One region of the Bradyrhizobium sp. USDA 3397 genome, then DNA from elsewhere that is predicted to be linked to it. Evidence: predicted binding sites of a transcription regulator. Region 1 holds the regulator's gene; each other region holds the start of a gene.
The links. Region 1 encodes PhoB, which activates phosphate uptake and scavenging genes when phosphate is short. Its sites were predicted from a motif close to TGTCATNNANCTGTCAT; they were not measured.
Positions count from the first base shown of each region.

Region 2: the regulator PhoB is predicted to act here: its motif matches at 3,407-3,423, upstream of ACVWYQ_RS22170 (DUF2794 domain-containing protein).
Region 3: the regulator PhoB is predicted to act here: its motif matches at 3,704-3,720, upstream of ugpB (sn-glycerol-3-phosphate ABC transporter substrate-binding protein UgpB).

Region 1 is NZ_JBSSDS010000001.1:5,527,799-5,537,652, forward strand. It holds gene ACVWYQ_RS25475 (lysylphosphatidylglycerol synthase domain-containing protein) at 1-162, shown strand, start outside; gene ACVWYQ_RS25480 (ATP-binding protein) at 209-1,501, shown strand; gene pstS (phosphate ABC transporter substrate-binding protein PstS) at 1,651-2,664, shown strand; gene pstC (phosphate ABC transporter permease subunit PstC) at 2,800-3,789, shown strand; gene pstA (phosphate ABC transporter permease PstA) at 3,794-4,639, shown strand; gene pstB (phosphate ABC transporter ATP-binding protein PstB) at 4,636-5,457, shown strand; gene phoU (phosphate signaling complex protein PhoU) at 5,469-6,185, shown strand; gene phoB (phosphate regulon transcriptional regulator PhoB) at 6,208-6,915, shown strand; gene ACVWYQ_RS25515 (GcrA family cell cycle regulator) at 7,207-7,719, opposite strand; gene ACVWYQ_RS25520 (acetylornithine transaminase) at 8,180-9,388, shown strand; gene argF (ornithine carbamoyltransferase) at 9,388-9,854, shown strand, end outside.
Region 2 is NZ_JBSSDS010000001.1:4,804,006-4,813,859, reverse strand. It holds gene acnA (aconitate hydratase AcnA) at 1-1,948, shown strand, start outside; gene ACVWYQ_RS22175 (DUF1223 domain-containing protein) at 2,180-2,956, shown strand; gene ACVWYQ_RS22170 (DUF2794 domain-containing protein) at 3,490-3,861, shown strand; gene ACVWYQ_RS22165 (N-acetyltransferase family protein) at 3,971-4,501, opposite strand; gene ACVWYQ_RS22160 (Bax inhibitor-1/YccA family protein) at 4,750-5,541, opposite strand; gene ACVWYQ_RS22155 (ABC transporter permease) at 5,824-8,391, opposite strand; gene ACVWYQ_RS22150 (ABC transporter ATP-binding protein) at 8,388-9,107, opposite strand; gene ACVWYQ_RS22145 (arylesterase) at 9,163-9,798, shown strand.
Region 3 is NZ_JBSSDS010000001.1:4,914,393-4,924,246, reverse strand. It holds gene ACVWYQ_RS22710 (sn-glycerol-3-phosphate import ATP-binding protein UgpC) at 1-445, opposite strand, end outside; gene ugpE (sn-glycerol-3-phosphate ABC transporter permease UgpE) at 554-1,402, opposite strand; gene ugpA (sn-glycerol-3-phosphate ABC transporter permease UgpA) at 1,402-2,283, opposite strand; gene ugpB (sn-glycerol-3-phosphate ABC transporter substrate-binding protein UgpB) at 2,333-3,649, opposite strand; gene ACVWYQ_RS22690 (CaiB/BaiF CoA transferase family protein) at 3,977-5,179, opposite strand; gene ACVWYQ_RS22685 (organic hydroperoxide resistance protein) at 5,357-5,782, opposite strand; gene ACVWYQ_RS22680 (MarR family winged helix-turn-helix transcriptional regulator) at 5,938-6,396, shown strand; gene ACVWYQ_RS22675 (GIY-YIG nuclease family protein) at 6,401-6,637, opposite strand; tRNA gene ACVWYQ_RS22670 (tRNA-Ala) at 6,795-6,870, opposite strand; gene ACVWYQ_RS22665 (TIGR02300 family protein) at 6,968-7,375, opposite strand; gene aroA (3-phosphoshikimate 1-carboxyvinyltransferase) at 7,534-8,871, shown strand; gene cmk ((d)CMP kinase) at 8,868-9,506, shown strand; gene rpsA (30S ribosomal protein S1) at 9,773-9,854, shown strand, end outside.

The DNA.
Region 1 (9,854 bases):
TATTATCTGTCTCCGTTCGTCTTATCTGTAATCTTGCTGACGTTTCGAGAGGTTATAATCGGCGCCCGATCGAAGCGCTTGCAACAGGCGGCGCTCAAGCTGGACCCCGGCCCGGCGCCTGAAGCCGCCTATGTGAGAGAGCGCAGCGACAGCGGCGCCTGACCGGTGTCAGGTCCTTAAGGACAGTCCCCAGGAGAAGTCCGCCCCGATGGCGATCGACGCCCCCTCTTCTCCCTCCGCCCAGCCCTGGTCCGATCGGCTGCGGCACTCGACCATCATCCTGATCGCCGCGGCGCTGGCGCTGTCCGTCGTGGTCTCGCTCGGCGAATTGTCGGCGCTGCACGCTGCAATCGTGTTCCTCTGCATCGCGGCGGCTGCCTTGATCCCGTGGCGGCTGCACGATCCCGCCACCTCCCGCGACGACGTCAGACGCATCAACCCGGTCGAGAGCGCGGCGGTGGCCGCGGTGGTCGCCGGCATGCCGGATCCGGCGGTGCTGCTCGACCGGGCCGGCCGCGTCATCCACCTCAACGCCGCCGCCGCCCAGCTCGCGCCGGCGCTGCGCAAGAACGAGCTCGCCCAGTTCGCGCTGCGCTCGCCGGAGATCATCACCGCGCTGCGCGAGGCCATCGCGACCACCGAGCCGCGGCGCGCGACCTATCTCGATCATGTTCCGGTTGATCGCTGGATGGAGCTGATCATCACGCCGGTACCGGTGCCGACCAGCTTCGGCGGCGCCGACAAATGCATGCTAATGACCTTCCACGACCAGACGCCGCTGCGCCGGGTCGAGGAGATGCGCGCCGACTTCGTCGCCAATGCCAGCCACGAGCTGCGCACGCCGCTGGCGGCGCTGTCGGGCTTCATCGATACGCTCCAGGGCCAGGCCAAGGACGATCCCAAGGCGCGCGAGCGCTTCCTCGGCATCATGCACAACCAGGCCACGCGCATGGCGCGCCTGATCGACGATCTCTTGTCGCTGTCGCGGGTCGAGCTGTCGGCCCATGTCCGGCCCGACACCCTGGTCGATCTCGTCCCGATCATCCGTCAGGTCGCCGACGGGCTCGAGCCGCTGGCGCGCGAGCGTCAGGTCGAGGTGGACATCCACCTGCCGGAGCCACCGGTGATGATCGCGGGGGACCGCGAGGAGCTGCTCCGCCTGTTCGAGAACCTGATCGAGAACGCGCTCAAATACGGCGCCTCCGGCGGGCGCGTCATCGTGTCGCTGACCTCGAGCGCCGCCGCTGACGGAACTCAGGAAATTCGGGTCATGGTCCGCGATTTCGGCCCGGGCATCGCGCCGGAGCACCTGCCGCGGCTGACCGAGCGCTTCTACCGGGTCGATGTCGGCGACAGCCGCTCGCAAGGCGGCACCGGGCTCGGGTTATCGCTGGTGAAACATATTCTTAACCGTCATCGCGGCCGCCTTTTGATCGAAAGCGTGCCCAGGCAGGGCGCCACCTTCACCGCCTGTTTTCCCCAAACCAAGACTCCGGCTTGATCGGAAACGCAAGCAATTTCAACTGCTTGGTGTCGTCATCCAACTGTCACGAAACCTTCGTAAAAGCACAGCCGACCGCCCCTAAAGCGGCGGCGCGGGGAGCGCGATCGGGCGCGGATGGCGCTTCGCTCCCCTGTATGGAGACCAGCATGAATTTCCTCAAAACCATGGTCGCTGCCGGCTTGGTCGCCGCATCGACGACGGTAGCCTTTGCAGCCGACATCACCGGTGCCGGCGCGACGTTCCCGTTCCCGATCTATTCGAAGTGGGCCGACGCCTACAAAAAGGAGACCGGCAACGGTCTGAACTATCAGTCCATCGGCTCCGGCGGCGGCATCAAGCAGATCCAGGCCAAGACCGTGACCTTCGGCGCCACCGACGCGCCGCTCAAGGCCGAGCAGCTCGAGAAGGATGGCCTCGTCCAGTGGCCGATGGTGATGGGTGCCATCGTCCCCGTCGTCAACCTCGAGGGCGTGAAGCCGGGCGAGCTGGTGTTCGACGGCGAGACCTTGGCCAACATCTATCTCGGCAAGATCACCAAGTGGGACGATGCCGCGATCAAGAAGCTCAATCCCAACGCGAAGCTGCCGTCAGAAGCCATCACCGTGGTCCGTCGTTCGGACGGCTCGGGCACCACCTTCAACTTCACCAACTATCTCTCCAAGGCCAGCGCGGACTGGAAGAGCAAGGTCGGCGAGGGCACCGCGGTCGAGTGGCCGGTCGGCGTCGGCGCCAAGGGCAACGAGGGTGTGTCAGGCAACATCAGCCAGACCAAGAACTCGATCGGCTATGTCGAATACGCCTATGCCAAGCAGAACAAGCTCACCCACACCGGTCTCGTCAACAAGGCCGGCAAGCCGGTGCAGCCGACCGTCGAGGCCTTCCAGGCGGCCGCCTCCAACGCCGATTGGTCCAAGGCTCCCGGCTATTACGTCATCCTGACCGAGCAGCCCGGCGAGAAGTCCTGGCCGATCACGGCGGCGACCTTCATCCTGATGCACAAGTCCGCCACCGACAAGGCGGCCGCGCAGGAAGCGATCAAGTTCTTCCGCTGGGCCTTCAAGAACGGCGGCAAGATGGCCGAGGAGCTCGACTACATTCCGATGCCGGAAAGCGTCGTCCAGCAGATCGAGAAGACCTGGGCTGCCGAGATCAAGAGCTAAGGCGCCATATGTGTCCCGGACACGGTTCCGGGACGCTGCAAGATCTCCGCTCCGGATCGGCCTCCTGCCGCATCCGGAGCGCGCCACCAACAACAAGCGTACATAAAACGGGTATAGGGGATCGGCGTGGCTGAGATGGCTGTTGAGAGCAATGTGATTGATGCTGCCGGTCCATATGATCGCGCCAAGGCCTTGAGCGCGTTCAAGCTCGGCGACGTCACCTTCTACTGGATCACGCGGTTGTCCGCGATCTCGGTGCTGCTGATCCTCGGCGGCATCATCATCTCGCTGATCGTCGGCGCCTTCCCGGCGATCCAGGAGTTCGGCATCTCCTTCCTGTGGACGCAGCGCTGGGCGCCCTCGGCCGATCCGCCGGTGCTCGGCGCGCTCGGGCCAATCTACGGCACGCTCGTCACCTCCTTCATCGCGATGCTGATCGCCATTCCCGTCGGTCTCGGCATTGCGATCTTCCTCACCGAGCTCTGCCCGCAATGGCTGCGCCGCCCGATCGGCATGGCGGTCGAGCTGCTCGCCGGCATTCCCTCGATCATCTACGGCATGTGGGGCTTCTTCGTGCTCGGCCCCTTCCTGGCCAACACCTTCCAGCCCTTCATGATCAGGGTGTTCGACGGCGTCCCCGTGCTGGGCGCGATCTTCGCAGGGCCCCCGTCCTATCTCAGCCTGTTCAACGCCGCGCTGATCCTCGCCATCATGGTGCTGCCCTTCATCACCTCGATTTCGGTCGACGTGTTCAAGACGGTGCCGCCGGTGCTGAAGGAAGCCGCCTACGGCGTCGGCTGCACCACCTGGGAGGTCGTCCGCAGCGTGGTGATCCCCTACACCCGCGTCGGCATCATCGGCGGCGTCATGCTGGCGCTGGGCCGGGCGCTCGGCGAGACCATGGCGGTGACCTTCATCATCGGCAACTCGTTCCGGATCTCCTCGTCGATCTTCGCGCCGGGCACGACCATCTCGGCGGCGATCGCATCCGAGTTCGCCGAGAGCGACGGCCTGCACCAGTCCGGCCTGATCCTGCTCGGCCTCCTGCTGTTCGTGCTGACGTTCTTCGTGCTCGCGGCCGCCCGTTTGATGCTGCTGCGCCTCGAAACCAAGGCCGGGAAGTGAAGCCATGAACCCGATCTATTCACGCCGCCGCCGCTGGGACATCGTCATCCGCGGCCTCTGCATCGCCGCCGCCGCCTTCGGCGTCACCTGGCTCGCGCTGATCCTGGTCACGCTGCTCTACAACGGCCTGGCCGGGCTCAACCTCCAGGTCTTCACAGCTGACACGCCGCCGCCCGGATCGAACGAGGGCGGCCTGCGCAACGCCATCGTCGGCTCGCTGATCATGACCGTGATCGGCGTCGGCATCGGCGCGCCGCTCGGCCTGTTCGCCGGCACCTATCTCGCCGAGTACGGCCGCAACGACAAGCTGACCTCGGTGATCCGCTTCATCAACGACATTCTCTTGTCGGCACCCTCGATCATCATCGGCCTCTTCATCTATGGCGCGGTGGTGGTGCCGATGCGCGGCTTCTCGGCGATTGCGGGCGCGCTGGCGCTTGCCGTCATCGTGATCCCGGTCGTCGTGCGCACCACGGAGGACATGCTGCTGCTGGTGCCGAATCCGTTGCGCGAAGCTGCCAGCGCGCTCGGCCTGCCGCGCTCGCTGGTGATCAGGCGAATCGCGTACCGTGCGGCGCGCGCCGGCCTCATCACCGGCGTGCTGCTCGCCACCGCCCGGGTCGCCGGCGAGACCGCGCCGCTGTTGTTCACGGCGCTGTCGAACCAGTTCTTCAGCCTCGGCCTGGACAAGACGATGGCGAACCTGCCTGTCACCATCAACAACTTCGTGCAGAGCCCCTACGAATATTGGAAGCAACTCGCCTGGAGCGGCGCGCTGCTGATCACCCTGACCGTGCTTGCCCTTAACATTGGCGCGCGCATCCTTGGCGCCGAGAGGACTGCAAAATGAGTGAAATGTCTGTTTCCGTCAGCGCACCGACCGTTCATCCCGGTTCGCAGCCGTTGCCCGAGGCGCCCGCCAAGGTCACCGCGCGCAACCTCAACTTCTACTACGGTGATCACCACGCGCTGAAGAACATCAACCTGGCGCTCGGCACCAACCGCGTCACGGCGTTCATCGGCCCGTCCGGCTGCGGCAAGTCCACCCTGCTGCGCATCTTCAACCGGATGTACGACCTCTATCCGGGCCAGCGCGCAGACGGTCAGCTGTTGCTCGACCATACCAACATCCTCGACCCCAAGCTCGACCTCAACCTGCTCCGTGCCCGGGTCGGCATGGTGTTCCAGAAGCCGACGCCGTTCCCGATGACGATCTACGAGAACATCGCCTTCGGCATTCGTCTCTACGAGAAGATCTCCAAGTCCGAGATGGACGGCCGCGTCGAGAAGGCGCTGCGCGGCGGCGCGCTGTGGAACGAGGTCAAGGACAAGCTCAATGCCTCCGGCCTGTCGCTCTCCGGCGGCCAGCAGCAGCGCCTCTGCATCGCCCGCACCGTCGCGGTGCGGCCCGAGGTGATCTTGTTCGACGAGCCTTGCTCGGCGCTCGACCCGATCTCGACCGCCAAGGTCGAAGAGCTGATCCAGGAATTGTCCGAGAACTACACGATCGCGATCGTGACCCACAACATGCAGCAGGCGGCGCGCGTCTCCGACAAGACCGCCTTCATGTATCTCGGCGAGTTGATCGAGTTCGATGACACCAGCAAGATCTTCACGTCGCCGAGCGATCGGCGCACGCAGGATTACATCACCGGCCGGTTCGGCTGAGGAGACGGAACATGGGTTCTGAACATACCGTAAAGGCCTTCGACAGCGATCTTCAGGAGCTCACCCGCCTGGTCGCCGAGATGGGCGGCATCGCCGAACGCATGATCGTCGATTCCGTCGACGCGCTGATCCGCCGCGACGTCGCGCTCGGCCAGCGCGTCGTCACGACCGACGCCGAGCTCGACGCGCTGCAGAAGCGCATCGAGGAGCGCGCCGTTCTCACCATCGCCCGCCGCCAGCCGATGGCCGTCGACCTGCGCGAGATCGTCGGCGCCATGCGCGTTGCGACCGATCTCGAGCGCATCGGCGATCTCGCCAAGAACATGGGCAAGCGCGTCGCGGCGCTGGAGACGGATTTCCATCCGCTCAAGCTGTTCCGCGGCCTGGAGCACATGACCGACCTCGTGCAGCAGCAGGTCAAGTCGGTGCTGGACGCCTATGCCGCGCACGACCTGCCGGCGGCGATGGCAGTGTGGAAGGGCGACGAGGAAGTCGACGCCATCTGCACCTCGCTGTTCCGCGAGCTCCTCACCTACATGATGGAGGATCCGCGCAACATCTCGTTCTGCATCCACCTGATGTTCTGTGCCAAGAACATCGAGCGGATCGGCGATCACGCCACCAACATCGCCGAGACCGTGTTCTACATGATCGAGGGCCAGGCGATCACCGACAAGCGGCCGAAGGGCGACATGACGACCTTCGCCACGACGGTGCCGAACACCTGACGACTTAAGGAGCGACGACAACATGGGCGCACGCATTATGGTGGTTGAGGACGAGGAAGCTCTCACCGAGCTTCTTCGCTACAACCTCGAAGGCGACGGCTATGACGTCGAGACGGTGATGCGCGGCGATGACGCCGACACCCGCCTCAAGGAGCACATTCCCGATCTGATCGTGCTCGACTGGATGCTGCCGGGCCTGTCGGGCATCGAGCTGTGCCGGCGGCTTCGGACCCGCCCCGAGACCAAGCAGCTGCCGATCATCATGCTCACCGCGCGCGGCGAGGAGAGCGAGCGGGTGCGCGGGCTTGCGACCGGCGCGGATGATTACATCGTCAAGCCGTTCTCGGTGCCGGAGCTGCTTGCGCGCGTGAAGGGTCTGCTCAGGCGTGCGAGTCCCGAGCGCCTCGCCACCGTGCTCGCCTATGGCGATATCGAGCTCGACCGCGACAAGCGCCGCGTGGCGCGCTCAGGCCGGCCGATCGATCTCGGCCCGACCGAATATCGCCTGCTGGAGTTCTTCCTGGAGCATCCCGGCCGCGTGTTCTCGCGCGAGCAGCTGCTCGACAGCGTCTGGGGCCGCGACATTTACATCGACGAGCGCACCGTCGACGTCCATATCGGCCGCCTGCGCAAGCTGCTCAATCTCGGCCGCGAGCAGGACCCGATCCGCACCGTCCGCGGCGCCGGCTACGCGCTGGACGATCGCTTTGCGAAGGCTGAGCAGACATAAAGCGCCAGCGACAGCTGGTTTGGCGAACTGCGGCGCCGATCTCGACCGTCATCCCGGGGCGCGCGCAGCGCGAGCCCGGGATCTCAGCGCGAGCGCTCGCGCTCGCCGCGATCAACGATAGTACGTGGTCTGGCGAAGACTCGCAGTAACCATCTCGCGCAATCACCGCGCCCTGTGGTTATGGATCCCCGCTCCCCGTGCGCAATCGCGCACTAGGCGGGGATGACACCGAATAATTGGAGCCGTCATCGTGTGACGGCTGCTGTCCTGGCAATCAATGAAATCGCGAGCTCACCGCGTGCCCGGCTTCGGTGCTGCGCGACGGCGGTCCGCTGCGGGCTGATAGGCCACGCGCGAATGCTGGGCGCAGTAGGGCAGGCCTGAGAGCGCCTTGCCGCCGCAGAAGAAGAAATCCGGGCTCGATGGATCGCCGACCGGCCAGTGGCAGGTCGCCTCGTTCAATTCCAGCAGCGACAGCCGCTGGCTCATCGGCACCACGTTGTCGTAGGTAACCGGCTCGGCTTCCAACTCGACCTCGAAGGCCTGCGCCAGCGCGGTGTTGCCGCGCGCGACGGGGCGGGTCACCCGCATCATGTGCTGCGCGGGCCGTGCCTTGCGCGGCCGCGGCGCTGCCGATGAAGGGCTCTTGGCGCGGCCGGACAGGCCGAGCCGGTGCACCTTGCCGATCACGGCATTGCGGGTCACATTGCCGAGCTCCGCCGCGATCTGGCTGGCCGAAAGTCCGGCCTCCCAGAGCTTCTTCAGCTGCTCGACGCGATCATCGGACCAGGTCAAAACCGTCATTGCACCCTTTCCCTCGCTGCGCGCCTGCCATCCTGGGGCCTTCGCAGCGAATGCTTTAGCCTTGAAAAACCCGTGCCGTCAGAATCCCTTAAGGCTCGCCGGGCGCGCTCAAGACGCCCGAACGTTTACGCCGGTACATGAGGACTTCTGGGATCAGAACTGCTGCACGAGATGTCGTATCTGACAGTCCAAACGCTACAATATGGCGTGACTCCCGCGCAAGAGTCCGCCGACTCGCTTCCACATGTTCCGTGGTGAAAAACCCGCAAAATCGGCACCGCAAGACTACGGAATCAGCGTTTCGCGAGGCTTTCCGGGCGGCATTGACACCCGTCTTGCCAGGCATAAGATAGTGCCACGTGCCGCCCTTAAAAGGCGGCACGTTTCGTTTTCCGGGGCCGGTCGATGGTGCGTCGCGCAATGCATGCCCTCACACCGTCCGCAACATTCAAGTGACGTCATGACTAACAGCGCAGCGCCGCATTTGCTCCCCGTTTTCGCCAGGGCCGACCTCGGTTTCGAGCGCGGCGAAGGCTGCTGGCTGATCGCGACCAACGGCGATCGCTATCTCGATTTCACCTCGGGCGTCGCGGTGAATGCGCTCGGCCATGTCCATCCCGCGCTGGTCAAGGCGTTGCAGGAGCAGGCGACCAAGCTCTGGCACATGTCGAACCTGTTCCAGAGCCCTGACGGCGAGAAGCTCGCAAGCCGCCTCTGCAATGAGAGCTTTGCGGACTTCGTGTTCTTCTGCAATTCCGGCGCCGAGGCGCTGGAAGGCGTGATCAAGCTGGTGCGTCACCATCACTTCTCCAAGGGGCATCCGGAGCGTTACCGCATGATCACCTTCGAGGGTGCCTTCCATGGCCGCACGCTGGCGACGCTCGCCGCCACCGGCTCTGCGAAATATCTCGAGGGCTTCGGCCCGCCGATGGATGGCTTCGACCAGGTGCCGCATGGTGATCTGGAGGCTGTGAAGAAAGCGATCGGTCCGCACACCGCCGGCATTCTCATCGAGCCGATCCAGGGCGAGGGTGGCGTTCGTTCTGCACCTCACGCCTTCCTGAGGGCGCTGCGCGAGCTCTGCAACGAGCGCGGCCTGTTGCTCGCCTTCGACGAGGTGCAGACCGGCATGGGCCGCACGGGCGAGCTCTTTGCCTACAAGCGCACCGGCGTCACACCGGACGTGATGTCGCTCGCCAAGGCGCTCGGCGGCGGCTTTCCGATCGGCGCGGTGCTGGCGACCGCGGATGCGGCCGCCGGCATGGGGCCCGGCTCGCACGGCTCGACCTTCGGCGGCAATCCGATCGCGATCTCGGCTGCCAACGCCGTGCTCGACGTCATGCTCAAGCCCGGCTTCTTCGACCACGTGCAGAAGATGTCGCTGCTGCTCAAGCAGAAGCTCGCCTCCGTGATCGATCGTCACCCTGATGTCGTCAGCGAGGTTCGCGGCGAGGGCCTGCTGATCGGCATCAAGGCCGTGGTGCCTTCGGGCGATCTCGTCGCGGCGCTGCGCGCCGAAAAGCTGCTCACCGTCGGGGCCGGCGACAATGTCGTGCGCTTCCTGCCGCCCCTGATCGTCACCGAAGCGGAGATCGAGGACAGCGTCGGGCGGTTAGAGCGGGCCTGCGCTGCGATCTCCTCCAGCCAGACCAAGCGGGCGGCAAGCTGATGAGCACGACGCCCAACAAAGCTCCCAAGCACTTCCTGGACATCAACGAGCTGCCGCTGTCGGAGCTCAAGAGCATGCTCGCCGCCTCTTCCGCCATGAAGGCGAAGCAGAAGGCGCAACAGCCGGTCAGGCCGCTCGAGGGCAAGACGCTGGCGATGATCTTCGAGCGTCCCTCGACCCGCACCCGCGTCTCGTTCGACGTCGGCATGCGCCAGCTCGGCGGCGAGGCGATCATGCTCACCGGCGCCGAGATGCAGCTCGGCCGCGGCGAGACCATCGCCGACACCGCGCGGGTGCTGTCGCGCTATGTCGACGCCATCATGATCCGCATCCTCAACCACGATGCGCTGCTGGAGCTCGCGGCCAACGCCACCGTGCCCGTCATCAACGGCCTGACGCGGCGTTCGCATCCCTGCCAGGTGATGGCCGACCTCATGACCTATGAGGAACATCGCGGCCCGATCGA
Region 2 (9,854 bases), 720 kb from region 1:
CGTCGGCTTCAAGCTGAAGGGCGCGCTGAAGGAGGGCGTCACCGCGACCGACCTCGTGCTCACCGTGACGCAGATGCTGCGCAAGCTCGGCGTGGTCGGCAAGTTCGTCGAGTTCTTCGGCCCTGGCCTCGACCACCTCTCGGTCGCCGACAAGGCGACGATCGCCAACATGGCGCCCGAATACGGCGCGACCTGCGGCTTCTTCCCGGTCGATGCCGCCGCGCTCGACTATCTCAAGACCTCCGGCCGTGCCTCGGCCCGCGTCGCGCTAGTGCAGGCCTATGCCAAGGCGCAGGGCCTGTTCCGCACCGCCAAGTCGCCCGACCCCGTGTTCACGGAGACGCTGACCCTCGACCTCGGCGACGTCGTGCCGTCGATGGCCGGCCCGAAGCGTCCCGAAGGCCGCATCGCGCTGCCGACCGTCGCCGACGGCTTCTCGCTCGCGCTCGCCAGCGAGTACAAGAAGGCCGAGGAGCCGGCCAAGCGCTTCCCCGTGGAAGGCAAGAACTTCGACATCGGCCATGGCGACGTCGTGATCGCCGCGATCACCTCCTGCACCAACACATCGAACCCGAGCGTGCTCATCGGCGCCGGCTTGCTCGCGCGCAATGCGGCTGCGAAGGGCCTCAAGGCCAAGCCGTGGGTGAAGACCTCGCTCGCCCCGGGCAGCCAGGTGGTCGCGGAATATCTCGCCAATTCGGGTCTTCAGCCCGATCTCGACAAGGTCGGATTCAACCTGGTCGGCTTCGGCTGCACCACCTGCATCGGCAATTCCGGTCCGCTGCCTGAGGAGATCTCGAAGTCGATCAACGACAACGGCGTCGTCGCGGCCGCCGTGCTCTCCGGCAACCGCAACTTCGAAGGTCGCGTCTCGCCGGATGTGCAGGCGAACTATTTGGCCTCGCCGCCGCTGGTAGTCGCCTACGCGCTCGCGGGCAGCGTCACCAAGAACCTCGCCACCGAGCCGCTCGGCGAGGGCAAGGACGGCAAGCCGGTGTACCTGAAGGACATCTGGCCGACGACCAAGGAGATCAACGCCTTCATGAAGAAGTTCGTGACCGCGTCGATCTTCAAGAAGAAGTACGCCGACGTGTTCAAGGGCGACACCAACTGGCGCAAGATCAAGACGGTCGAGAGCGAGACCTATCGCTGGAACATGTCTTCGACCTATGTGCAGAATCCGCCTTACTTCGAAGGCATGAAGAAGGAGCCGGAGCCGGTCACCGACATCGTCGAGGCGCGCATCCTCGCCATGTTCGGCGACAAGATCACCACCGACCACATCTCGCCGGCCGGCTCGATCAAGCTCACCTCGCCCGCCGGCAAATATCTCAGCGAACACCAGGTGCGTCCGGCCGACTTCAACCAGTACGGCACGCGCCGCGGCAACCATGAAGTCATGATGCGCGGCACCTTCGCCAACATCCGCATCAAGAACTTCATGCTGAAGGGCGCGGACGGAAACATCCCCGAGGGCGGCCTGACCAAGCACTGGCCCGACGGCGAGCAGATGTCGATCTACGACGCCGCGATGAAGTACCAGGAAGAGAAGGTGCCGCTGGTGGTGTTCGCCGGTGCCGAGTACGGCAACGGCTCCTCGCGCGACTGGGCCGCCAAGGGCACGCGCCTGCTCGGCGTGCGCGCCGTGATCTGCCAGAGCTTCGAGCGCATCCACCGCTCCAACCTGGTCGGCATGGGCGTGCTGCCGCTGACCTTCGAGGAAGGCACCTCCTGGCAGTCGCTTGGGCTGAAGGGCGACGAGAAGGTGACCATCCGCGGCCTCGTCGGCGACCTCAAGCCGCGCCAGAAGCTGACCGCGGAGATCGTCTCCGGCGACGGTTCGCTGCAGCGCGTTTCGCTGCTCTGCCGCATCGATACGCTGGACGAGCTCGACTACTACCGTAACGGCGGCATCCTGCACTACGTGCTGCGCAAGCTCGCGGCGTAAACGCGGATTTGTGAATGATGGCTCACTGCGAAGTGAGTAGAAGCCTTAACGAAGGCGGCCTATCAAAGGCCGCCTTCGCGCGTTTGCGGTACGCTTCAGATGGGCCCGCCCGGCGGAAAACCTCCCTTTGGACGGTGGCCCGGATGGATGAATGTACCGCGCCCCGTAAGACTACGGTGACCATCCGGCGATAAGATTTCCCCCTGAGAGCAACGGTGTGCGGCGTTCGACATGACGACAATGACGGCTTCCCATCTGATTCCACGTTGGTCCGGTGCCCTCTGGTCGGGAGCTCTCGGCATATGTGCGATCATCGCCGTCATTCGTCCTGCCCAGGCTGAACCCCGCGCCGTCGTCGAATTGTTCACCTCGCAGGGCTGCTCCTCCTGCCCGCCCGCCGATCAGATCATCGGCGATCTCTCCAAGGACCCCTCCGTGATCGCGCTGAGCATGCCGATCGATTACTGGGACTATCTCGGCTGGAAGGACACGCTGGCGGATTCGCGCTTCTCTGCACGGCAGCGTGCCTATTCGCGCATGCGCGGCGACCGCGAGGTCTACACGCCGCAGGTCGTGGTCAACGGCTCCACCCATGTCATCGGCAGCGATCGCGCCGGCATCGAGAACGCGATCGGCAAGACCGACAAGGGCACCGGCGTGATGAGCGTGCCGGTGACGATGTCGCTCTCGGGCAAGCAGATCAACGTCTCGGTCGCCGCCAGCAAGGAGCCCGCGGTCTCGCGCGGCGAGGTCTGGATCTGCTCGATCGCCAAGTCGGTGCCGATCGCGATCACCCGCGGCGAGAACAAGGGACAGCAGGTCACCTATCACAACGTGGTGCGTAGCCTGCTCAAGGTCGGCGACTGGACCGGCCGCCCGGAGAGCTGGACGGTGCCGATCGAGAACCTCACGCGCGACGGCGTCGACGGCGCAGTGGTCTACGTCCAGGACGGCAGCCGCGAGCGACCGGGCCCGATGCTGGGTGCGGCGTACACGTCGCTGCATTGAAGCGCAGATCTTCTTGAGACATCAGTCTCTCGTCATTCCGGGGCGCGCCACTTGGCGCGAGCCCGGAATCCATCAATCCCATTATCCGAGCTGAGAAATGGATTCCGGGCTCGCGCTTCGCGCGCCCCGGAATGACGGGCGCCGGAAACATCCCGGCACAAACAAAAAAGGACCAACTTGCGTTGGCCCTCCTTGTCGTGCGTACAGACCCGATCCTGTTCGACCCCGGGGGGCTGGGGGCTGAGGAATCCGGAACCGAAAGGACCGAGTCAACGCACGTCACCCTTTTCGCAGTGCAGGGCGGCAGGCGGTTGGCGGAAAAGCGGCGATACTATGATTCCTGCTAACGATCCCGTGACGGTTTGCCGCGACGGAGTTCCACCCTTGCGTGTGCCCTGATGGACGCCGATTCGATGGGTCGAGCCCCTTGCGATGCGGAACGGTTGGCGCAATCATGCAATTGTCACGAACGCGGTTCCGGGGACGATCTTGGCGGACGCGGGTCATAGCCGTGCGATGAGGAGGCGCTTCCCATGAGTCTGACGTCGGAGGATGCCGACCCGAGCGAGCAGCGCGCGGCGGCGCGTCCTGCCGCGGTGCATGCGCAGCCGAACCGGGTGACGTTCAACCGGCTCGAGCTGCACCGGATTCTCAATCTCTACGGCCGCATGGTCGCTGACGGCGAGTGGCGCGATTATGCCATCGACTTCCTGAAGGATCGCGCCGTGTTCTCGGTCTATCGCCGCGCCTCGGAAGTGCCGATCTATCGCATCGAGAAGGACCCGCGGCTGGCGCGCAAGCAGGGCATGTACAGCGTGATCTCGGCGACCGGCCTGATCCTGCGCCGCGGCCACGAGCTCGAGCGGGTGCTGCTGGTGATCGATCGCAAACTGGCGGTGGTGTAGACGAACGAACGGTGCCGTAGGGTGGGCAAAGGCGCGTAGCGCCGTGCCCACGCGCTTTCTCTAGTGCGGCGAACGGTGGGCACGCTTCGCTTTGCCCACCCTACGACATCTACTTTGTCGGCACCGTGCTTCCGCCCTCGCCGAGGTCGCGTTGCATCATCACGGTGTCCAGCCAGCGGCCGAATTTCAGCCCGACACTGGGATGCGTGCCGATCATCTTGAAGCCGCACCTCGTGTGCACGCCGATCGATCCGGCATTGGCGGAATCGCCGATCACAGCGATCATCTGACGGAAGCCGCGCGCCTCGCATTCGGCGATCAGCCGTTCCAGCAGCATTGACCCGACGCCGCGGCGGTGGAAGGAGGGATCGAGATAGATCGAGTTCTCCACCGTGAAGCGATAGGCCGGCCGCGGCCGGTAGGCGCCGGCATAGGCATAGCCGGCCACGCGCCCGTCCAGCATCGCGACGAAATAGGGATAGCCGCCGTCGATCAGCGCGCGATAGCGGCGCGTCATTTCGGTGAGGTCGGGCGGCTCCAGCTCGAATGTCGCCGTGCCCTCGCGGACGGCCTGCTGGTAGATGGCGGTGACGGCGGGAAGGTCGGCCTCGGTGGTGGGCCTGATATCGGGTGCGGACATGGGGGAAGGATAGAGCCTTCGTCCGACTGCTGGAAGGGGTTCCGCCGCCTCCGCAGCGTCATTGCGAGCGCAGCGAAGCAATCCAGAAATGCATCCGCGGAGGGACTCTGGATTGCTTCGTCGCATCAGCGCAAAATTGCTGCGCAATTTTGTCGCGAGCTCCTCGCAATGACGAGGAGAGCCCGTACCCCCAAACGAAAACCCCGGCCTTTCGGCCGGGGTTCGTGTCCGTTCTCTCGTCTCAGAGCTTACTCGCGCTGGCCGAGGAGCTGCAGCAGCAGCGTGAACAGGTTGATGAAGTTCAGGTACAGCGACAGTGCGCCGGTGATGGCCGAACGCTCTGCGACTTCACCGCCGGCCGAGGCATAGCCGTAGATGTAGTCGTTCTTCAGCCGCTGGGTATCCCAGGCGGTCAGGCCCGAGAACACCAGCACGCCGACCACCGACACGATGAACTGCAGCATCGAGCTGGCCAGGAACAGGTTCACCAGGCTGGCGAGAACGATGCCGATCAGGCCCATGAACAGGAACGAGCCCATGCCGGTCAGGTCACGCTTGGTGGTGTAGCCGTAGAGGCTCAGCGCACCGAAGGTCGCCGCGGTGATGAAGAACACCCGCACGATCGAGGTGTGCGTGAACACCAGGAAGATCGACGACAGCGAGATGCCCATCAGCGCCGCGAACACCCAGAACAGGATCTGGGCGGTCGAGGGGGCCAGACGGTTGATGCCCGCCGAGATCACGAACACCATCGCGAGCGGCGCTAGGATGAACAGCCACTTCAGGGGGCTGACGAACATGGCGTAGCCGAACGGCGTCAGGAACACCTTGCCGACGCGAACGGCGTCCGCCGTCGGAACGTCGGTCACGGCGGCCATGTAGACGCCGAGCGCGGCAAGGCCGGTGATGGCCAGGCCAATGGTCATGTAGTTGTAGATGCGCAGCATATAGGCGCGCAGGCCGGCATCGACCGTCGCGGCGTCAACACGCCCGGCGGCCCTGCCGAAAGGAGAAGCGTAGTTACGGTCTAGGTCCGACATGGTCGAATTCCCGTTGGTTGGTCCGGTCCGGCACGAGGGTCGCCATGCCGCCGGTTCGTCAAATTCTATCTCGGAGACCGCTGCCAGCCGATTTAATTTTGGCTCACAATCGGGACTCCGAACCCATCCGATATGTGGGAAACTAACACATTCGCCGCAACCTTCCACGCGCGGCTGAATGTCGCCCTCGGCGTCAATCCTGACGCGAAGCTGACGGGGGTAGCGTGGTTAATCGCGGAAACCGGGCCGATTCCGGGCAGCTCGATCCGCCGCTACATTTTGTCACAAATTTCGCAACACCGTCGCGGGCTTTTTGTTCAATGCCAGCAGCGTGCCGGCAAGCCCGAGCCCGACGGTCACGACCAGCGCGGCGGCGACCACGCCGGCGGCGCTGTCGGCCTGCCAGACGAAGCTCAGCGTCATCAGCCGCGTCACGATCAGCCAGGCCGCGATGCTGCCCGCGATCACCCCGAACACCGCGGTAGCAAGGCCGATCAGGAGGTATTCGAGGGCATAGGCGCCGAGCAGCCGCAGCCGCGTCGCGCCCAGGGTCTTCAGGATAACCGCGTCATAGACCCGGTGGCGGTGGCCGGCGGCGAGCGCCCCGCCCAGCACCAGGATCGCCGAGATCAGCGTCACGGCGCTGGCGCCGCGGATCGCCAGGGCCAGATTGGTCACCACGGAGCCGACCGTCTCCATCACCTCGCGCACGCGCACACTGGTCACCATCGGATAGGCGTCGGCGACCTCCTTGATGATCTTGCCGTCGCCCGCCTTTCCGCCCGCTTCCGTCAGCGTCGCGATATGGGTGTGCGGCGCGCCCTTGAAGGCGTTGGGCGAGAACACCAGGACGAAATTGATGCCGAGACCCTGCCAGTCGATCGTGCGCAGATTGCTGATCTTGGCCGGGATGTCGCGGCCGAGCACGTTGACCACCACCTCGTCGCCGAGCTTGAGGCCGAGCCCGTCGGCGATCTTCTTCTCCAACGAGACCAGTGGCGGGCCGGAATAATCAGCACGCCACCATTCGCCCTCGACCACCTTGGAGCCCTTCGGCAGCTCGGCGGTGTAGGTCAGGCCGCGATCGCTCTGCAGCACCCATTCGGAATCCGTGGTCGGCTTGAGCTCCTCGGCGCGCACCCCGCGCGCGGCGACGATGCGTCCGCGCAGCATCGGCACGTCCTCGATCCTGGCGCCGGGGGCGATCTGGCGCAGATAGCCATCGAACTGCTCGGCCTGCGCGCTCGGAATGTCGATGAAGAAGAACGATGGCGCCTGGTCGGGGAGCGCCGCCAGGAACTGCCGGCGCAGATTGCCGTCGATCTGGGTGATGGTGACGAGCACGGCGAGCCCGAGTCCCAGCGACAGCACGACGGACGGCGTCAGCGCGCCCGGCCGGTGGATGTTGGCGATCGCAAGCCGCAGCATCGGCAGCCGCGTCCGTGGCAGCCGTCGCGCGATCGTCATCAGCAGGGCGGCGATGCCGCGCAGCAAGGCGAACACGACCACTGAGGAGGCCACGAACACCGCGGCGATGCGCCTGTCGAACGACAGGCCGATCACGACCGCGATGAGGAGTGCGATCACGACGGCCATGAACACGAGATAGCTCGCGCGCGGCCGGTGCCATTCGGAGCTGATGGTGTCGCGGAACAGCGCGGCCACCGGCACGTCGTGCACGCGCGCGAGCGGCCACAGGCCGAAGGCGAGCGCGGTGAGGAGGCCGTAGAGGAAGGACAGCGCGAGCTCGTCGGTGTGCACGGCCGGCACCACCGGCAGCGGCAACAGCTTGCCGAACAGGCCAACGATCGCAAAGGGCATCGCGGCGCCGAGCGCCAGGCCGATCACGGACCCGATCGCGGCCAGCAGGACCACTTGCGCCAGATAGATGCCGAACACGTCCCGGCCGGTGGCGCCGACGGCCTTGAAGGCAGCGATCACCTCGAGCTTGCGGTCGATGTGACTCTTGACGGCATTGGCGACGCCGACGCCGCCGACCAGCAGCGCGGCAAGGCCGACTAGGGTCAGGAACTGCGTGAAGCGGTTGATGTTGCGCTCGAGCTGCGGCGAGGCATTGGAGCGGCTGCGGATCTCCCAGCCGGCCTGCGGCGCGGCGCTGCGCGCATCCGCGATGAAGGCTTCGGTGGCGCGCTCGTTGTTCGCGGCCTCCGGCAGCTTGACCCGGTAGACCCAACGCACCAAGCTGCCGGGCTGGATCAGGCCGGTGGCGCGCAAGGCCGCCTCGCTGATCAGAAAGCGGGGCCCGAAGCCGATGCCGCCGGCGAGCTTGTCCGGCTCGGCCTCGACGGTGGAGCGGATCTGGAACGTTGCGGACCCGATCGTGACGCGGTCGCCGGTCTTGAGAGAAAGCCGCGCCAGCAGCGTCGGATCGGCGGCAGCGCCGAACGCGCCGTCACGTTCCGCGAGCAGATCGGACATCTCCAGCTGCGGCGCAAGCTTCAACTTGCCCAGCATCGGATAGGTGTTGTCGACCGCCTTCATCTCGACCAGCGCCAGCTTGCCGTCAGCCGAACGCGCCATGCCGCGCAAGGTCGCGGCGGCCGACAGCGTGCCGCGCGAACGCAGGAACGCGACCTCTTCCGGCTTGGCCTCGCGCTGGAACAGCACGAAGGAGACGTCGCCGCCGAGCAGCGTGCGGCCCTCGCGTGCGAGACCGTCGCTCAGGCTCGCCGACACCGAGCCGACGCCGGCAATCGCCATCACGCCGAGCGCGATGCAGGCGATGAAGACGTAGAAGCCGCGCAGGCCGCCGCGCAATTCGCGCAAGGCGTAGCGCAGCGACAGCGCAACGGCGTTCGGCTTCGCGAACGATTCGGCCACGGCGCTCATGCGGGCGCAGACTGCGTGTCGATGCGCCCGGAGCGCAGGCGGATGACGCGATCGCAGCGATGCGCGAGCGAGGAATCGTGCGTCACCAGCACCAAGGTCATGCCGCGCTCGGCATGTTTGCTGAACAGGAGATCGACGATCTGCTTACCGGTGGTCTCGTCGAGATTGCCGGTCGGCTCGTCGGCGACCAGGATCGCGGGATCGGGTGCCAGCGCGCGGGCGAGCGCGACGCGCTGCTGCTCGCCGCCGGAGAGCTGGGTCGGATAATGATGCAGGCGGTCACCGAGCCCGACCGATTGCAACTCCTCTGCCGCGCGCTTGGCGGCATCGGGGTTGCCGGCGAGCTCGAGCGGCACAGCGACGTTCTCCAGCGCCGTCATGGTCGGGATCAGGTGAAAGGACTGGAAGACGATGCCGACCTGGCGGCCGCGGAAGCGCGCCAGCGCGTCCTCGTCGAGGGCATTGAAAGGCGTGCCATTCACCACCACCTCTCCGCTATCAGGACGTTCCAGCCCCGCCATCACCATCAGCAGCGTGGATTTGCCCGAGCCTGACGGGCCGATCAGGCCGATCGTCTCGCTCCGGCCGACCCGCAGGCTGATATCCTTGAGGATGTGAACGCGTGCCGCGCCCGTGCCCAATGAGAGGTTGACGTTGGAGATGGCGATAGTGTCCGCGGTAGCGGCGAGCGAAGAGGGGTCGATGCGAGTGTCCATGGTCCGGTCATATGGCAAGTCCGCACGCGGGGTCGAGAGGCGTTACGGATTGTTCATGCACATAGCCGTGTTGATGCTCGCCGTCATGACGATGGCGAACCCCGCTTGGGCGGGTGCGACAAAACCGGTCAAGCTCGTCGTCCTCGGCGATTCCCTGAGCGCGGGCCTTGGCCTTCCGGCCCAGGAGGCGTTCCCCCAAAAGCTTCAAAAAGCCTTGCGGGCCAAAGGCATAGAGGTCGACATGACCAATGCCGGCGTGTCCGGCGACACCACCTCGGGCGGCCGCGACCGGCTCGACTGGTCGGTGCCCGATGGAACTGACGGTGTCATCGTCGAGCTCGGCGCCAATGACGCGCTGCGCGGCATCGATCCCGACGTGGCGCGCGCCGCGCTGACCGACATCATCCAGCGGCTCAAGGCGCGCAAGATTGCGGTCATGCTCTGCGGCATGCTGGCGCCGCCGAATTACGGCGCCGAATACGCCGCGCGCTTCAATTCGATTTATCCGGATCTGGCCAAGACATTCGACGTGCCGCTCTATCCGTTCTTCCTCGAAGGCGTCGCGGCCGAGGCCAAGCTCAATCAGGCCGACGGCATTCATCCGACCGCTGAAGGCGTCGACATCATCGTCGGCAGGATCATGCCCATGGTGGAGGCATTCATTGGCACGATCGCTGAGCAACGGCGTTGAAAACCAGGCAGCGCCAACCCTAATTCCCAGGGTTTTACCGGGGTGAAGCGCGGCAT
Region 3 (9,854 bases), 610 kb from region 1:
TGGCGCGGCCCATGGCGACGCGCTGGCGCTGGCCGCCGGAGAGCTGGCGCGGCTTGCGCTCCAGCATGGCGGAGAGCTCGAGCACGCGCGCGGCTTCTTCCACGCGAGTCTTGATCTCGGCCTCGGCCATGCCACGGTTACGCAGGCCATAGGCCATGTTGTTGTAGACGCTCATATGCGGATAGAGCGCGTAGTTCTGGAACACCATCGCGATGTCGCGATCGGCGGGCTCGACCTGGTTGACGACGCGGCCGCCGATGTCGATCTCGCCGCCGGTGACCGTCTCCAGTCCCGCGACCATGCGCAGCAGCGTGGACTTGCCGCAGCCGCTTGGTCCGACCAGCACGCAGAACTGTCCGTCGCCGACATCGACGTCGACGCCCTTGATGGCCTCGAAGCCGCCGGGATAGGTCTTGCGGACGCTGCGCAGGGTGACGTTAGCCATGGGTTGCACCGGCGAATAGCGAGTAGGGAATGGCGAATGGGGACTTGTTAGCACGCAAGGCGGACGCAGCGACCCCATTCGCCACTCGCCATTCACTATTCGCCATCTTCACTTTTCCGTCTCGACCAGGCCGCGCACGAACAATTTCTGCATGGCGACGACGACGACCACCGGCGGCAGCATGGCCAGCACGGCGGTTGCCATCACGATCGGCCATTCGGTCAGCGCGTCGGTGGTGGTGATCATCTTGCGGATGCCGATCTGGATGGTCTGCATGTCGTCGCGCGTGGTGATCAACAGCGGCCAGAGATACTGATTCCAGCCGAGGATGAACAGGATCACGAACAGCGCCGCCATGTTGGTGCGCGACAGCGGCAAGAGCGTATCCCAGAAGAAGCGGAAGGGGCCGGCGCCGTCGATGCGCGAGGCTTCCAGCAATTCGTCCGGCACCGTCATGAAGAATTGGCGGAACAGCAGCGTCGCGGTGGCCGATGCGATCAGCGGCAGCGACAGGCCGGCATAGCTGTCGAGCATGTGCAGGTCGGCGACGATCTTGTAGGTCGGATAGATGCGCACCTCGACGGGCAGCATCAAAGTGATGAAGATGATCCAGAAGATCGCCATCCGGAACGGAAAGCGGAAATAGACGATCGCATAGGCGGAGATGATCGAGACCGCGATCTTGCCGAGCGCGATCAGCATCGCCATCACCAGCGAGTTCAGCATCATGTTGCCGACCGGCTCGCGGGTGGAGCCGCTCGTGCCGATGAAGATCGTCTTATAGTAGGTTTCGAGAAAATGGCCACCCGGCAGCAGCGACATCTGCCCGTTGGCGATCACCGCGTTGTCCTGGGTTGAGGCCACGAAAGCGAGATAGACCGGGAACGCGACGATCGCGATCCCGATCCAGAGGATGATATGGGCAATGTAGCGCCGAAAGCCTTCTTCCTCGACCATCAGTAGGTCACCTTGCGTTCGACGAAGCGGAACTGGATGCCCGTCAGCACGATGACCATGATCATCAGGATCACCGATTGCGCCGCGGAGCTGCCGAGGTTGCCGCCGAGCAGGCCGTCGGTATAGACCTTGTAGACCAGCGTCTCCGTCGACTTGCCCGGACCGCCGCGGGTCATGGTGTCAATGATGCCGAACGTGTCGAAGAAGGCGTAGACGATGTTGACGACCAGCAGGAAGAAGATTGTCGGCGACAGCAGCGGGAAGATCACGGTCCAGAACCTGCGCATCGGGCGGGCGCCGTCGATCGCAGCCGCCTCGATCACGCTGCGCGGGATGCTCTGGAGGCCGGCGAGGAAGAACAGGAAGTTGTAGGAGATCTGCTTCCAGGCGGCCGCCATGATGATCAGGGCAGCTGCCTGATTGCCGTCGAGCAGCGGATTCCAGTCGATACCTAGGGTGCGCAAGTAGCGCGCGAGCACGCCGAGCGAAGGGTGCAGCATGAAGATCCAGAGCACACCGACGACCGGCGGCGCCACCGCATAGGGCCAGATCAGCAGCGTGCGGTAAAGCGTGCCGCCACGCAGCGGCTTGTCGGCCATGACCGCGAGCAGCAGCGCGAATGACAGCGACGAGATCGCGATGGCGAACGAGAAGAAGAAGGTGCGGACGATCGCCTCGAAATAGGCGCGCTCCTTGAACAGGTCGATATAGTTCTCGAACCAGACGAAGCTGGTTGACAGGCCGAAGGCGTCCTGGAGCAGGAAGGACTGGATCACCGCCTGCAAGGCCGGCCAGTAGAAGAATATCAGGACGATCGCGAGCTGCGGCGCAACCAGCGCATAGGGCAATAGCTTCGATTGGAAAATGGCTTGCTTTTGCATGATGCCTGCGGGGGCGGCAGGCCGGTTGACCGGCCTGTCGCTTGTCGCCTTACTTCACGGCGGTCTTTTCGAACTGGCGCAGCATGGTGTTGCCGCGCTCGACGGCCGCGTCCAGCGCCTGCTTGGCCGTCTTCTTGCCGGCCAGCGCCTGCTCGATCTCTTCCGCCCAGACGTCACGGAGCTGCACCATGTTGCCGAGGCGCAGGCCGCGCGAGTTCTCGGTCGGCTCCTTGTTGGTCAGCTCGAGCAGCGGCGTTTCCAGATAGGGCTGGTCCTTGTAGAAGCCATCCGCCTTGGCCTTGTCATAGGCCGCCTTGGTGATCGGCAGATAGCCCGAGGCCTTGTGGATGTAGACCTGGCGATCGGTGTCCGAGAGGAAGGAGAAGAATTTGGCGACGCCCTTGTAATCGTCCGCCGGTTTGCCGCCCATCACCCAGAGCGAGGCACCGCCGATGATCGAGTTCTGCGGCGCGCCCTTGGCGTCGGGATAATAGGGCATCGGCACCGCAGTGAAGGCGAACTTGGCCTGCGCCTTCACGTTGCCGAAGAACGCCGACGAGGTCAGGTAGAGCGGGCATTCGCCCGACGTGAAGCGGCCTTCGCCGGTGTTGGTGCGGCCGGCATAGTCGTAGGTCTTGTCCTTCTGGAGCTCGACCAGATTTTCGAGATGCTTGACCTGGAGCGGACCGTTGAAGGACAGCACGGTGTCGAAGCCGTCGAGACCGTTTGCCTTGCTGGCGAGCGGCACGTTGTGCCAGGCGGAGAGCTGCTCGAGATTGACCCAGGTGACCCAGGAGTTGGAGAAGCCGCAAGTGGCGTGGCCGGCCGCCTTCAGCTTCTTGGCGGCGTCGAACACTTCGGGCCAGGTCTTCGGGATCTCGACATTCGCTTTCTTCAGCGCGTCGAGGTTGACCCACATCACCGTCGAGGACGAGTTGAAGGGGAAGGACAGCATCTCGCCCTTCGAGGTCGAGTAGTAGCCGGTGATCGCGGGCAAGTAAGCCTTCGGATCGAACTTCTCGCCTGTCTCGGCCATCAGCTTGTAGACCGGCTTCACTGCGCCGGTCGCGGCCATCATGGTGGCGGTGCCGACCTCGAACACCTGCATGATGTGCGGCGCGTTGCCGGCGCGGAACGCGGCGATGCCGGCGTTCATCGTGTCGGCGTAGTTGCCCTTGTAGGTCGGGATCACCTTGAAGTCGCTCTGCGTGGCGTTGAAGTCGTTGGCGAGCCTGACGATGACGTCGTTGTTGGCGCCGGTCATCGCGTGCCACCACTGGATTTCGGTCACTGCGAGTGCCGGCGAGACGCCGAGACCAATTGTGAGTGCGACGGCCGCCGCCGCGCCAAAATGTCGAAGAGCCATCAAGAAAACCTCCCTTGCCCGTCACTAAAGAAGCGCTTGCGCTAGCAGCGCCACATGACGTTCACATGACTGTGTAAGCGGGACAAACGAAAGCAGCAAGCGCTGCCAAATGGGAAGTCGTCAAATAGGCCAAGACGGAGCCGTCAGCCGACTCCGTTCGCGCTGCACATGCGTGCGCGCGCCGCAGTGCGGCATTGAGATGAGGCACTATCGCGCCGGGTGAGGGTTCTATCCTCTAGGGGATTGTCCCGGTGCGGAGACACCCTCTCCCCAACCCTCTCCCGCGAGCGGGAGAGGGAGCGCACCACCGTTGACGCTCGCCTTAGCTCAGCGTTTCCGCTCGGGACCGCAGACCGTGCCCTTTTCGACCATCGCGTCGATCTCGGCCTTGGAGTAGCCGAACTCGCCCAGCACCTCGGCCGCGTGCTGGCTGAATTTCGGCGGCACGCGGCGCAGGCTCGGCTTGCTGCGGTCGAGCCGGATCGGCGAAGCCACGCCCTTGTACCAGTCCTTCTCGATAATATCGCCACGCGCGATCGTGTGCGGGTTGGTCAACGCCTGGTCGATCTTCTGCACCGGCCCCGCGGGCAGGCCGGCCGCGAGCAGGCGGTTGCACAGCGGCTCGGCCTCGTGCTGGCTGAACACGGCGGCAAGCTCGGCGCGCAGCGCCTCGCGATTGGCGATGCGGTCCTTGTTGCGGGCAAAGCGTGGATCGGTGCCGAGCTCGGGCTTGCCGATCTCTTTCGCCAGCTTGCGGAAGGTGCCGTCATTGCCGACGCCGATGAAGATGTTGTCGGTCTTGGTCGGGAAGATCGCGTAAGGGACGAGGTTCGGATGCTCGTTGCCGGTGAGACCAGGCGGCTTGCCATGCATGAAATAATTCGCGGTGTGCGGATGCATGATGGCGAGGCCGGTCTCGTACAGCGTCGTCTCCAGGAACTGGCCCTTGCCCGACCGCTGCCGCTCCGACAGCGCCATCAGGATGCCGATCGCCGCATAAAGTCCGGTGGTGATGTCGACCAAGGGCACGCCGATCCGCATCGGCCCGCTCTCGGGCGAGCCGGTCGCCGCGATCATGCCGGTCATGGCCTGGATGATGGCATCATAGCCGGGGTTGCCGCCGCGCGGGCCGTCGGCGCCGAAGCCGCAGATCCGGCAATGCACGAGGCGGGGATATTTCTTGCTGAGGACGTCGTTGCCGATGCCCCATTTCTCCAGCGTGCCCGGCTTGAAATTCTCGATCAGGACGTCGGCGGTCTCCAGCATCTTGAGCAGCACGATTCGGCCGCCCTCGGAGGCGAGGTCGAGGCCGATCGAGCGCTTGTTGCGGTTGATGCCGACGAAATAGGCCGCATCCTCTTCGTGGAACGGAGGGCCCCATTCGCGCACCTCGTCGCCCGCGGGCGGCTCGACCTTGATCACGTCGGCGCCGTGGTCGGCGAGGATCTGGGTGCAGTAGGGACCGCCGAGCACGCGCGTGAGATCGATGACGCGCAGTCCGCTCATGGCGCCCGTTGCTGCTTCAGTCATGCCTTCGCTTCCCTGTGTCGATCATTGGATCACAGGCCTAGCGAGGTTTGTTTGCGCCAGCAATGGCGCCGAGCGTGGAGCCGTATGCGCCGCCGTGCAGCCATGCCGCGGGGTGGCAAATTTCCTCGTAAGTGGCCGGCCCGAGGAGGCCCCGGGCCAGCCGATCCGCGCTGCCGATCAGACCACCGTCAGGCGAACGTCAACGTTGCCGCGCGTGGCATTGGAGTACGGGCACACCTGGTGCGCCTTCGCCACCAGCGCCTCGGCATCTGCACGGGCAAGGCCCGGCAGCGAGACCGCAAGGTCGATATCGAGGCCGAAGCCGCCCTCGGAGCGAGGGCCGATGCCGACGGTCGAGGTGACCGAGGCATCCGCAGGCACCTTCGGGCCGCCCTGCGAGGCCACGAACTTCATCGCGCCGATGAAGCAGGCGGCATAGCCGGCCGCGAACAGCTGCTCGGGATTGTTGCCAGCGCCGCCGCCACCGCCGAGCTCCTTCGGCGTGGTGAGCTTGACGTCGAGCGCGCCGTCGAGGGTCGCAGCATGGCCGTCGCGGCCGCCGGTGGCCTTGGCGCTGGTCTTGTAGAGGACGTTCACAGACATTTTCGTCTCCTCGGGTCTTTCCGGGTTGGGGTGCAAGCTTTATCGCAGACAATTAGATTGCGCGCAATCTAATTCGTCGCGCCTCACATTTAATTGTTCGCAATTGAATGTGCCGCCGGCCGGGCCCAGAATGAGAGAAACGCGCGAGATTCGTCATGGCCCGGAAATCAACGGTGGTAGACCCGCTTCGCCTCGACAACCAGATCTGCTTTGCGGTCTATTCCGCCACGCACGCCTTCAACCGCGTCTACAAGCCGCTGCTCGATCGGCTCGGCCTGACCTATCCGCAATATCTGGTCATGCTGGTGCTGTGGGAGCGGGACGACGTGCCGGTCAAGGAGATCGGCGAGAAGCTGTTCCTGGATTCGGGCACGCTGACGCCGCTGCTCAAACGGCTCGAGGCTGCCCATCTCGTCAGGCGCACCCGCTCGCGCGAGGACGAGCGCCAGGTCCTGATCGCCCTGACGGCGCAGGGCCATGCGCTGAAGGAGAAGGCGCGCAACGTGCCGCAATCGATCCTGGCGGCGTCGGACTGCTCGGTGTCAGAACTGGTCGCGATGAAGGACGAGATCGTGGCGCTGAGGGATCGGCTGAATGCGGTGATCGGGGAGTAGGGGGCTAAAGCCGCTTCTTGGCGAAGGCGCGGCCTGATGCCGACTTCAAGTACTTTTCGAATGCGACGGCCTGCTTCTCGTCGCTGAATGCGACGTAAGTCTTGAGCCGCCAAGGTCCGTATTTCGAAGTGTGGGGCACCTCGCCAGCATTGTGCTTTGTCAGTCGGGCGCGGAGGTCGTCGGTGATCCCGACGTAGAAATGGAGGGAATCGAGGCTCTCCAAGATGTAGACGTACTTCATCGCACTCCCCCCGGTTGTCGAAGAGAGTTTACACCCGCCCTTGTTTTGCTGAAGCCCGGCTTCGCCCTTCGGGCTACGCCGCGGCAGCCTTCGCTAGCTTCGCCACGAGGGAGCGGAGCTGGCTTGCCGAGCCGAAGCTGGCGAAGCCAGCGAAGGCTGGTGGAGCCAGGCGGGATCGAACCGCCGACCTCTTGCATGCCATGCAAGCGCTCTCCCAGCTGAGCTATGGCCCCTTAGTCCAGATGGGAGGATCCTGGGGGACCCGTCCCGGCCGGCGAGCGCTCTAGGCGACTCGCGCGGTGCACCCTTTTTCACAGATCAGGGCTGATCTCAAGTCTCTTCATCACCGCCGACATCACCAATGATGTCGGTCACGTCCTCATCGCCCTCTTCCTCGTCGGCAATGAAGGTCGAATCGTCGTCATCATCGTCGTCGAGGGTCTCGTCGACCTCGATATCGTCCTCCGATTCGGGCACGACCGCCTTGACCTTGCCGGTGTTCTCCTCGGCATCGGCCTCCTCGAGCGAGACCAACTCCTCGGCCTCCGCCGGCTCCGGCGCGTTGTCCTGGGCCATGTTGCGGGCCTCGGCGGCACGGGGGCCGCGGGCAGGAGCGACCGGGGCGATCGGCACCACTTCGCCGGTATAGGGCGAGATCACCGGATTCTTGTTGAGGTCATAGAACTTCTTGCCCGTGGTCGGGCAAATACGTTTGGTTCCGAGTTCGGACTTGGCCACGGCAGGAATCCTGGGAATGTCTGAAAAGCGGTGCTTCACTTGGCTAGTTGGCGGCCCGCTGTCAATAGCGCATTACGGGAGAACGACATGCCCGTGACGGGGCGCGGACCATGTGGTACCTGCGCGCCAGCCCACCGGGCCTATTCAAGGACACAATCTTGACCCATTCCGACCAACCGAGGCCGCTCCAGTCTCGCGCCAGCGGTCCCCTGACCGGGAAAGTACGGGTGCCCGGCGACAAGTCGATCTCCCACCGCGCCCTGATCCTGGGCGCGCTGGCGGTCGGCGAGACCAGGATTTCGGGCCTGCTCGAGGGCGAGGACGTCCTCAACACCGCCAAATCGATGCAGGCGCTGGGCACCAGGGTCGAGCGCACCGGCGATTTCGCCTGGACTGTCAACGGCGTCGGGGTCGGAGGCTTCGCCCAGCCCAAGGCAGCACTGGATTTCGGCAATTCCGGCACCGGCTGCCGGCTGGTCATGGGCGCCGTCGCCGGCTGCCCGATTTCGGCGGTGTTCGACGGCGACGCCTCGCTGCGCAGTCGTCCGATGCGCCGGATCCTCGATCCCCTGGAAAAGATGGGAGCCAGGGTCACCGCCGGCGGCGAGGGCGGGCGCCTGCCGCTGACCCTCCAGGGCGCGCGCGACCCCCTGCCGATCGTCTACAAGACCCCTGTCGCCTCGGCCCAGATCAAATCCGCCGTGCTGCTGGCGGGCCTCGCCGCTCCCGGCACCACCACGGTCATCGAGACCGAGGCCAGCCGCGACCACACCGAGCTAATGCTGAAGCATTTCGGCGCCGACATCACCTCGGTCCAGGAAGGCCGGCACGGCCGCCGCATCACGCTGGTGGGCCAGCCCGAGCTGCATGGCGCCAATGTCGTGGTGCCCGCCGATCCCTCTTCGGCCGCCTTCCCGATCGTCGCGGCGCTGATCGCGGAGGGCTCCGATGTCGTGCTGTCCGACGTCATGACCAATCCGCTGCGCACCGGGCTGTTCACCACGCTGCGCGAAATGGGCGCCTCCATCGAGGAGAGCGAAGTGCGCGGCGATGCCGGCGAGCCGATGGCGCGCTTGCGCGTGCGGGCGTCGAAGCTGCGCGGCGTCGAGGTGCCGCCCGAGCGCGCGCCGTCGATGATCGACGAATATCTGGTGCTGGCGGTGGCGGCGTCGTTCGCCGAAGGCACCACGATCATGCGCGGCCTGCAGGAGCTGCGTGTCAAGGAATCCGACCGGCTTGAAGCCACGGCCGCCATGCTGCGCGTCAACGGCGTCAAGGTCGAGGTCTCCGGCGACGATCTGATCGTGGAGGGTCGCGGCCACGTCCCGGGCGGCGGCACTGTCGCCACCCATATGGACCATCGCATCGCGATGTCCGCGCTGGTGATGGGCTGCGCCTCCGATCAGCCCGTGACCGTCGACGACACCGCCTTCATCGCCACCAGCTTTCCGGATTTCATTCCGATGATGCGTTCGCTAGGGGCCGAGTTCTCATGATCATCGCCATCGACGGGCCCGCGGCTTCGGGCAAGGGGACGCTCGGCAAGCGTCTCGCCCACCATTACGGCTATCGTCATCTCGATACCGGCGTGATCTATCGCGCGGTCGCCTATGCCCTGATGCAGTCGGGGCACGATCTCAACGACGAGGCGGCTGCGGTGCAGGCCGCGCTGGAGCTCGATCCCGAAAAGTTCGGCAATCCTGCGCTGAAGACCCAGAAGGCCGGCGAGGGTGCCTCGATCGTCTCGGCAATCCCTCGGGTTCGCGAGGTTCTGGTCAATTTCCAGCGCCAGTTCGCGGCCGATCCGCCCGGCGCCGTGCTCGACGGCCGGGATATTGGAACCGTGATCTGTCCCCATGCCGACGTGAAGATCTTCGTGGTCGCCGACCCCAGGGTCCGCGCGCGGCGCCGCACCATGGAGGCCAAAGCGCGGGGCGAGGAGGCGGACGAGGCGGCCGTGCTCGCCGACATCCTCCAGCGTGACGAACGTGACAAGAATCGGTCGATTGCGCCTTTGAAACCGGCCCCGGATGCTTACTTGCTAGATAACTCCCAACTGGATATAGAAGGCGGCGTCCGGGCCGCCATCGACATTATCGAGGCTGTCCGAGCGGGCCGGTCGCGGGGTTAAGCCGCCGCCGTCATTGGAGGAAGTGCCCGCTCCCGCTCTTTGAGGTCGATACGCTTCGTCCCGGTTTCGGGACCGGCGCGATCCAGGTTCCGGACAAGCTTTCAACGTATCGAACGCGCGGGCCTCAGCCGGCCCGCTTCCGCTGTTCTGGTCGCTAGATCGGGGCAACGAGCGGTCGCTCGAAGGTCTTGCGGACCTTCCGACACTGCGCGCGCGATGCGCCCATGAACCCAACGGCCGGCAAGACATCCGCAACTGGAGAACAAATGGCTTCGACTTCTGCTGATACCTATAGCCCGTCGCGCGATGATTTCGCCGCGATGCTCGACGAGTCCTTTGCAGGCGGCA